DNA from 2 places in the Kribbella sp. VKM Ac-2571 genome. Region 1 is predicted to be linked to the other one. Evidence: riboswitches for the same ligand, from Rfam matches in the RefSeq annotation. Region 1 holds a riboswitch; the other holds the start of a gene.
What was found. A riboswitch is a leader RNA that binds a small molecule or an ion and turns the genes downstream of it on or off. The one in region 1 is predicted to bind FMN.
Positions count from the first base shown of each region.

Region 2: linked by a shared signal. The riboswitch ahead of ribD (bifunctional diaminohydroxyphosphoribosylaminopyrimidine deaminase/5-amino-6-(5-phosphoribosylamino)uracil reductase RibD) and the one ahead of ribB (3,4-dihydroxy-2-butanone-4-phosphate synthase) in region 1 are both predicted to bind FMN.

Region 1 is NZ_SNWS01000008.1:257,918-262,604, forward strand. It holds gene EV651_RS19710 (DUF4038 domain-containing protein) at 1-1,147, opposite strand, end outside; FMN riboswitch at 1,192-1,325, shown strand; gene ribB (3,4-dihydroxy-2-butanone-4-phosphate synthase) at 1,410-2,024, shown strand; gene EV651_RS19720 (transketolase family protein) at 2,008-2,976, opposite strand; gene EV651_RS19725 (transketolase) at 2,973-3,851, opposite strand; gene EV651_RS19730 (sugar phosphate isomerase/epimerase) at 3,848-4,687, opposite strand, start outside.
Region 2 is NZ_SNWS01000005.1:66,639-71,325, reverse strand. It holds gene EV651_RS12875 (amino acid ABC transporter ATP-binding protein) at 1-356, opposite strand, end outside; gene EV651_RS12870 (amino acid ABC transporter permease) at 343-1,098, opposite strand; gene EV651_RS12865 (ABC transporter substrate-binding protein) at 1,098-1,967, opposite strand; FMN riboswitch at 2,175-2,308, shown strand; gene ribD (bifunctional diaminohydroxyphosphoribosylaminopyrimidine deaminase/5-amino-6-(5-phosphoribosylamino)uracil reductase RibD) at 2,497-3,525, shown strand; gene EV651_RS12855 (riboflavin synthase) at 3,526-4,167, shown strand; gene pnuC (nicotinamide riboside transporter PnuC) at 4,164-4,687, shown strand, end outside.

The DNA of each region.
Region 1 (4,687 bases):
AGAACTCGGCGTGGCCCGGCTCCTCCGCGTGCAGTCGCCACTGCCACAGGCTGCCCGCACCGTAGACGACGCCCATCGTGCCGCCCGCGCACAGGTTGCTCCACGCCTCGTGCCCCTGCCACCAGCCCTCGGCCATACCCGTCCGGCCGGTGTGCTCGTACGTCGGCTCGCCGTTCGCGACTGCCTTCACCGGCTCGTTGCGCCACATGTCCGCGACCCGCTCCGCCACGTGCTCGCCGGTGTGCCCGGTCTGACACCACTGGAAGTCCAGCCAGTCCGCGTCCTGGTGAGCATTCGCGCGGATGTGCGGCCGGTAGTGGATACCGGTCGGCTGCGCGTAGCAGTCGACGGCGTGCACTTCAGCTCCTCCGGCGGCAGTCTGCGGTTCGTGACCGGAGCCGTCCCCGCCGACCAGGTAGACGGCCGGCCGAGCGCCGTACCGCGCGACGAGATAGCGGCAATAGGCGGCGTACTCGGATGGCGGTACGACGGTGCCCGCGACGTCGAGGCCCTTCCAGCCGAAGCCCTGGAACACGGGCTGCAGGACCGGGACCAGGCCGTGCTCGACCAAGATGTCGAGCAGTACGTCGAGGTACTGGAAGTACTCGACGTTCATCTGGTTCAGGTGAGCGTCGGCGAGATCCTCGAAGCCGACCGCGAACCCCTCGTCCTGGGTCCGGTCGCGCGGCCCGACGGCGCGCATGTCCGGTTGGACGGTCATCAGCAGGACCGCGTTGAACCCCTTCGCCTGGCGGTCGGCGGCGTACTCGCGGACCTGGTCGGGGGTCGCCCGCCACGGCAACGCCCACGCGGTGTCCGCGACGAGCAGAGCAGGCGTGCCATCCGCGTGCACCAGGCTGCGCCCACCGGGCGACATCCGCCAGAACCCGTGCCGGTAGAACGGGTTCGCCTCGTCGCTGTCCGCCGTACGCACCTCCAACTCACCGCTCTCGCCGGCGCCCTCCGCGCCGTGGGTCCAACGCCAGCGACCCGCCTGCGGTGGCGCGAAACGGACGCGGTGCACGTCCGCCCCGTCCCAGAAAACCGGGCGCCGGAGGACGAGACCACTGTCGTGGGCGAACTCCACCCACTCCTCGGCAGCGGACAGTGTGAGTTCGATCTCCCGCCAGACGGATGAGATGGACATGACACTCCAGGGATGCTCGTTGCCGTTAAGCTGATGGGAATAACACACGTGCTCTGGGGTCGGTGAAATTCCGAGCCGGCGGTGACAGTCCGCGACCCGTGACTTCGTGAGAAGGAGCGGTTGACCTGGTGGAACTCCGGGACCGACGGTGAAAGTCCGGATGGGAAGACGCACGTGGCAGCTGCACGTCCCCTGACCTGGGTCGTGGAGCTTGTCGTTGCCCCGGAGTGCTCTGAGTGCACTGCCCGAGAGGACAACGATCGTGAACACCGTGACCAGCCTGGACACCATCGAACACGTTGTCGCCGAGCTCGCCGCCGGGCGGCCGGTCGTGGTCGTCGACGACGAGGACCGCGAGAACGAAGGCGACCTGACCTTCGCCGCGAGCCTCGCGACGCCCGAGCTGATGGCCCTGCTCGTCCGTCACACCAGCGGATACGTCTGCGCGCCCGCGGCGCCGGAGATCCTGGACCGGCTCGAGCTGCCGCTGATGGTGCCGAACAACCAGGACAGCCTGCGTACGGCGTACACCGTGTCGGTGGATGCGGCGACCGGTGTCGGGACCGGCATCTCCGCCGCCGACCGGGCGCGGACCGTCCGTGTGCTGGCCGATCCCTCGGCGCAGCCCGCGGACCTGATCCGGCCCGGCCACATCCTGCCGTTGCGCGCGGTCGCCGGCGGAGTCCGGCAGCGGCCCGGTCACACCGAGGCCACCGTCGAACTCGTCCGGCTCGCCGGGCTGCCACCGGTCGGCGTGATCGGCGAACTCATGAACGACGACGGCACGCTGATGGCAGGCGCGGACCTGCGCGCGTTCGCCGACGCTCATGGTCTCGCGATGATCTCGATCGCGGATCTCGTCACTTACCTGTCGTGACCAGGTTGCGGGCGGCATCCGCGATGCCCTCGGGGGACAAGCCGTAGCGGTCCAGCAGATAGCCGGCCGACCCCGTGGGCGCGAACTCGGGGAACCCGAGGATCGACACCCGCGCCGGATGATGCTGTACGACGGTCTCGGCAACGGCACCGCCGAGACCGCCGCCGGACACCGCTTCCTCCGCGGTCACGATGCCGGCCGTCTCCCGCGCGGCCGCGACCACGGCGTCGGTGTCCAGCGGCTTGACCGTCGGCATCGACAGCACCCGGGCCGAGATCCCTTCCTCCGCGAGCCGTTCGGCGGCGGCCAGCGCCCGCCACAGCACGGTCCCGTTGCTGATCAGCGTCACATCGCTCCCGTCGCGAACCGTGATCGCCTTGCCCAGCTCGAACTCGTAGTCCTCGGCGTAGACCTTCGGCACGCTCATCCGGCTGACCCGGATGAACACCGGCCCGTCCGAGGCCGCCGCCCAGCGCAACGCCGCCGCCGTCTCGATCGGGTCGGCCGGAACGATGATCGTCATGTTGGCGATCGCGCGCAGCCAGGCGATGTCCTCGATCGAGTGGTGCGTCGGGCCGAGTTCGCCGTACGCGACGCCGGGGCTCATGCCGCAGAGCTTCACGTTGGTGTTCGAGTACGCGACGTCGGCCTTGATCTGCTCGAGCGCGCGGGCGGTGAGGAAGCAGGACGCCGCCGAGACGAACGGGATCCGGCCGCCGTTGGCCAGCCCGGACGCGACGCCGACCATGTCCTGCTCGGCGATGCCGACGTTGATCAGCCGGTCCGGGAACGCCTTGCGGAAGCTGTTCAGCTTGCTCGACCCGACCGAGTCGTTGACCACACCAACGATCCGGTGATCGGCCTCGGCCAGCTCGGCGAGCGTCTCGACGTACGCGTCCCGGCAGTCGTACCGCGGCTGGTCCGCGATCGAGCGGGTCTCGAGGACGGTCATTGCAGCTCCTTCAGGGCCTGCTGGTACTCAGCGGCATCGGGTACGCGGTGGTGCCAGGCGACGTTGTTGCTCATGAACGAGATCGGATGGCCCTTGTGCGTGTGGGCGATCACGAACGTCGGCTTGCCCGGCCGGAACGGTACGGCGGACAGCACGTCGAGCAGCTCGCCGTGGTCGTGACCGTTCACCTCGACCACCGCGAACCCGAACGCGGCCGCCTTCTCCGGCAACGGGTCGAGGTCGTTGGTCTCCTTGGTGGTCGCGCCCTGCTGCAGCCGGTTCCGGTCGACGATCACTGTCAGCCGGTCCAGCTGGTACTGCGAGGCTGCCATCATCGCCTCCCAGTTCGAGCCCTCCTGCAGCTCACCGTCACCGACCAGCACATAGGTACGGCGCAACGAGACGTCGAGCTTCGCCGACAGGGCATGACCGACCGCGACCGGCAGGCCGTGCCCGAGTGGACCGGTGTTGGCCTCGACGCCGGCGACCTTGTTCCGGTTCGGGTGCCCGTTCAGCGCGGACAGCGGCTTGAGGAACGTCGCGAGGTCCTCGACCGGCAGGAACCCGAACGCGGCCAGCGTCGTGTAGAGCGCTCCCGCGACATGCCCCTTGCTCAGGATGAAGCGGTCCCGCTCGGGGTCGTTCACCGTCGCGGGCGAGATGTCGAGCACAGCGCCGTACAGCGTGGCCAGGATGTCGATCGCGGAGAAGTCACCGCCGATGTGCCCGGCGCCGGCGTGGTGGACCAGCTTGAGGTCCTGGATCCGGATCTGCTTGGCGGCCTCGGCGATGTGCGCGATCTGCTCGGCGCGACTGCTGTGGACCGGCAGCCGGCCGAGCACCGGCATCGTCGTGTGCTCGACTGTCAGACTCATACGATCTCCGCCATCGAACTCAGCAGCACCTTCTGGACCAGCTTCTGCGCGGCGAGCGCGTCGTGCGAGGCCTGCGCGGCGGCGAGGGCATCGTCGTCCAGTACGTCGAGCGCGTGGTGGATCGCCTTGAGGAACGTGATCGCCTGCTTCGCGGCCTGGACGCTGTCCTCGCGGAACGGGAACTGGTCGAGCTGCCAGACGCCCTCCCAGTTGTTCTTGCGTAGCGTGTGGAAGAACTCGAATGTCTCGACCAAGTGCACCGAGCCCACGACCATGTCGTCGTCCCAGCCGCGCAGGTTGTCGTTGACGTCGATCGCGAACAACCGCCCGTAGTCGATCGCAAGCTGCGCCGCGTCGGCCGGTGTCTCCTGGCCGTAGAGCGAGTGGCCGAAGTCGAGCAGGATGCCCAGGTTGGGCAGGCCGATCTTCTCGATGCCGAGCAGCGTCCGGGCGACGTTCGGGAAGATGATCTTCACCCGCGGCTCGCGCGGCTTGTACTCGATCACGAAGTTGATGTCCGGATGCGCGCTCACCAGTTCCTTGAGCCCGTCCAGCGCCAGGTTCCAGATGTCGTGGTAGTTCACCTGGAACGGGTAGTCCCAGCCGTCCTGACCCGGCCACAGCTTCACGTACGAACAGCCCAGGTCCTTGGCGAGTTCGGTTGCCTGGTGCAACAGCTCCAGCGCCTGCTTGCGGACGCCGGGGTCCGGGTTGGTCAGCGAGCCCTTGACGAAGTCTCGGGTGTAGATCTCCGGCGTGATCGCGATCGCCTTCAGGTTGTTCCGCTGCAGCGCGGCCTTCACCTCGTCGAGCGTCCCGTCGTACCCGGCGAACGG
Region 2 (4,687 bases), on a different contig from region 1:
TGTGCGGCCTCGGCGTCGAGCTTCTTGATCTTGCGCAGCGGAAGCGTGATGTTGTCGAGCACGCTCTTGTGCGGGAACAGGTTGAAGTGCTGGAACACCATGCCGATGCGCCGTCGCAGTACGTCGGCATCGCCCCGCAGTACCGACTCGCCGCCGAGCTTCACATCACCCGCGTCCGGTTCGAGCAGCCGGTTGATCGCACGCAGCAGCGTCGACTTCCCGGACCCCGACGGGCCGATCACGCAGGCGGTCTGCCCGGCCGGTACGACGAGATCGACGCCGCGCAGCACCTTGTTGGTGCCGAACGCGAGCTCGACACCGCTCACCTCCAGGCTGGCTGCCTCAACGGTTCGCATGCGCGAGCTCCTCCAGTTGTACGTCCTCCGACTCGACCGGTCGTCCTTCGCGTAGCCGCTTGTCGAAGTGGTTGACCAAGTGCGTCAGCGGGACCGTGATCACCAGGTAGAAGATGCCCGCGAGCAGCAACGGGGACAGGTTGCCGTTGGTCGCGGCCGCGTCCTGACCGATCCGGAACAGTTCGCGCTGGCTCGCCAGCAGACCGAGGAAGTACACCAGGCTCGACTCCTTCACGAGCGCGATGAACTGGTTCACCAGCGCCGGCAGCACCCGACGTACCCCTTGCGGGATGACGACCAGCCGCATGCCGCTCGTGTAGCTGAAGCCCAGTGCACGGGCGGCCTCGAGCTGCCCTTTCTCCACACTCTGGATTCCGGAACGGAAGATCTCGCCGATGTACGCCGCGGCGATCAGGGAGAGCGCGAGAATGCCGAGCGGGTACGGGTTCGGGCCCCACCAGTGCCGGGTGATCGGGGACAGGCCCTGGCCGATCAGCAGGATGGTCAGGATCGCGGGCAGGCCGCGGAAGATGTCGGTGTAGAGCTTCGCCGGCCAGCGCAGCCAGCGCTTGCTGGACAGGGCGAGGACCGCCACGAGCATACCGAGCAGGGTGCCCAGCACGACCGAGGCGGCCGCCAGAATCAGGGTGTTGACCAGTCCTACCTTCAGCATCTCGGGCAGGACCGCCTTCATCGACTCCCAGTCGAGGAAGGTGTCGTTCAGGGTGGACCAGATGTCCATCAGGCTTTGGGAGCCGTGAACTTGACCGATCCGCTGCCCGGCTTGAAGTTCGCCGGTACGGCGCGACCCGGGTAGTACTGCTCGACCAGCTTGGTCCAGGTGCCGTCGGCGATCACCTCGTCGAGCGCCTTGTTCACGGCTTCGCGGAGCTTGTCGTTGCTCTTCGCCACCGCGAACGCCATCGGCGCGTCGCTCAGCTCCTTCGCGGCCAGGATCACCGTGCCGCCGCCTTGCTCCTTCGCCATCTTCTCGCCGATCTCGGCGGGCGAGACCCAGGCGTCCGCCGTACCGGCCTTGAGCTGGCCGAGCGCGGCGTTGTAGTTCGGGACGCGGACCGGGTTCAGGTTCTTCTGCGTGGCGTAGTCGTCCTGGACGGTGCCCTGGACGACCACGACGCGCTTGCCGGTGAGCTGGTCGAACGACGTGATCGCCAAAGAATTAGAGCTAGCGTTCTTGGTGGTAACCAGGCCGAGGTAGCCGAAGTCGTACCCGTTGCTGAACGCAACCGTATTCTTCCGCGCCTCGGTGACCGTGATCGACGAGCTGCCGAGGTCGAACTGGCCGCCGTTCACCTGCGACAGCAGCGCCGAGAAGTCGGTCCCGACGAACTCCGGCTTCAGGTTCAGCTTCGCCGCGACCGCGGTGATCAGGTCGTTGTCGAACCCGGTGAACTTCCCGTCCTTCACGTAGACGTTCGGCGGCGCGTCGGTCAGGGTCCCGATCCGCAGCGTCCCCGCCTTCATCAGCCCCAGATCCTGGCCGCCGGCCGCGGCATCGTCCTGATTGCTGCCACAGGCAACCATCGCGCTCGCCAAGGTGATGGCCCCGACCACTGCGACAACCCGCCGAAAAGCGCCGAACGCGCGCACGACTGTCTCCTCACAACGTCAACGAAGGCAGGACGGTTCGCCCCGCCGCAGCAAGCCAACACCAGGCGAGCGACCCACATTCCCCGCCGACAAAGCCTGAGACAGCGCCGAATGTCTACTCAAATCGTGCTATATCAGCTCACGATGTGACCTGGGTCGTGGTGCGGGTTGCGGGGAGGGGCATACTTGAAGCACGAGTGAACCCACTCGCGTGCTCCGGGGTCGGTGTAATTCCGAGCCGGCGGTTACAGTCCGCGACCCGGTCGCTGCGGTTCGGCGATCGGTTGACCTGGTGGAATTCCAGGACCGACGGTGAAAGTCCGGATGGGAGGCGCACGCGGTCGGCGGGTGTGCTCTGGCGCCCGACGGCGCGGAGCGTGGACTGCACAGCCCACGGGACGCGGCGGCGAGAGGTCCGGCGACGGACCGCGAGACCGGGCCGGACGAGTGGTCCGGACGGTGAGGGCGACGGAGCAGACGTGCCGGTCGAGGCCCCGGAGTGCGTCCGTGACGACGAGGGGCCCGAGAAGTGAACGACGCGTCGCCGATCGACATCGCCTGGATGCGGCGTGCTGTCGAGTTGGCTGCGAGAGGCACCGGCAGCACCCATCCGAATCCGGTGGTCGGGTGCGTGATCACCGGCCGCGACGGGCATCCGGTGGGCGAGGGCTTCCATGCCGTGGCCGGCGGCCCGCATGCCGAGATCGAGGCGCTCCGGATGGCCGGGGCACGAGCCCGCGGCGGTACGGCGTACGTCACGCTCGAGCCGTGCAACCACACCGGCCGGACCGGTCCGTGCGCGGACGCCCTGATCGAGGCCGAGGTCGCTCGGGTCGTGTACGCCGTACCCGATCCGAACCGGACCGCTTCCGGCGGCGCGGACAAGCTGCGGAACAAGAACATCGACGTCGTTCAAGGCGTTCTGCAGTCCGAGGCCGAGGCGGTCAACCACGTCTGGTTGCACAGCGTCCGGATGGGGCGGCCGTTCGTGACCTGGAAGTTCGCGACCACGCTCGACGGACGGTCCGCGGCCCCGGACCGGAGCAGTAAGTGGATCACCGGTCCGATCGCGCGCGCCGACGTCCACCGGCAGCGGGCCGAGTGCGACGCGATCGCCGTCGGCACCCAGACGGTGCTGGTCGACGACCCTGAGCTGACGGTTCGCGACGAGCACGACGTACCCGCGGCGCGGCAGCCGTTGCGGGTGGTCGTCGGCGACCGTGAGATCCCACCCACCGCGCGGGTCCGCAACGACCGCGCGGAGACATTGCTGCTGCCGACCCACGATCCCGCCGAGGTGCTCCGGCAGTTGGACGACCGGCAGATCCGGCACCTCTGGCTCGAAGGCGGCCCGACCCTGGCCGCCGCGTTCCTGCGCGCCGGTCTGGTCGACCAGATCGTCGCGTACGTCGCCCCGGCCGTGCTCGGTTCCGGGTACGCCGCGGTCGGCGACCTCGGCGCGGAATCGATCGACCACCTGCGGCGGTTCAAGCTAGCGGATGTCACCCGCCTCGGCGACGACGTCCGGCTGACCCTGGTTCCTCTGGGAGGAAAGTAGATGTTCACCGGCATCATCGAAGAACTCGGCACCGTCGAGTCCCTGGACCTGCTCGACGGCGACGCCGCGCGGCTCACCATCCGCGGACCGAAGGTGACCGAGGACGCCGCGCACGGCGCCTCGATCGCGGTCAACGGCTGTTGCCTGACGGTGGTGGAGTACGGCGGCGGCGTGTTCACCGCGGACGTGATGCGCGAGACGCTGCAGCGGACCAGCCTCGGCGGTCTGCAGAAGGGCTCGCCGGTCAACCTCGAGCGGGCCGTCGCCGCGCACGAACGGCTCGGCGGGCACATCGTCCAGGGCCACGTCGACGGCACCGGCACGATCGCCGGCCGGACGCCGGGGGAGCACTGGGAGGACGTCCGGATCGCGACGTCCCCGGAGATCCTCAAGTACGTCGCCGAGAAGGGCTCGATCGCGATCGACGGTGTCTCGCTGACCGTGACCGATGTCGACGACGCCTCCGGGACGTTCGGGGTCAGCCTGATCCCGACCACGCTGGAGCTGACCGTGCTGGGCGGGAGCTCGGTCGGCGACACCGTCAACCTCGAGGTGGACGTGATCGCGAAGTACGTCGAAAGACTTCTTACCGCAGGCAATGTGAAGGACAGCATCGTGAACGACAACGGAGGCGTGCGGTGAACCCGATCGACTGGCTGTTGCACTCCACGGTGACGATCGCCGGCTCGGAGGTCCTGGTCCGGGAGATCGTCGGCAACGTGTTCGGTCTGGCCAGTGCACTGTTCGGCATGCGCCGGCTGGTGTCGGCGTGGCCGGTCGGCATCGTCGGCAACGTCCTGCTGTTCACGGTCTTCGTCGGCGGAATCTTCGACACCCCGCAGGACAAGGACCTCTGGGGGCAGGCCGGCCGCCAGGTGTTCTTCGCGATCGTCAGCCTCTACGGGTGGTACCGCTGGTACCAGACCCGTCACGGCGGCGCCGCCACGGGCGTCCAGCCGCGGTGGGCGACCGCCCGCGAGCGGCTCGAGCTCGGCGGCATCGCGGTGGTGCTGTACGCGATCTCGTACTTCGTGCTGCGTGAGCTCGGATCGTGGGGCCCGCAGTGGGACGCGTGGATCCTCACCGGGTCGATCCTGGCGACGTACGGGATGGCGCGTGGCTTCGTCGAGTTCTGGCTGATCTGGATCGCCGTCGACGTGGT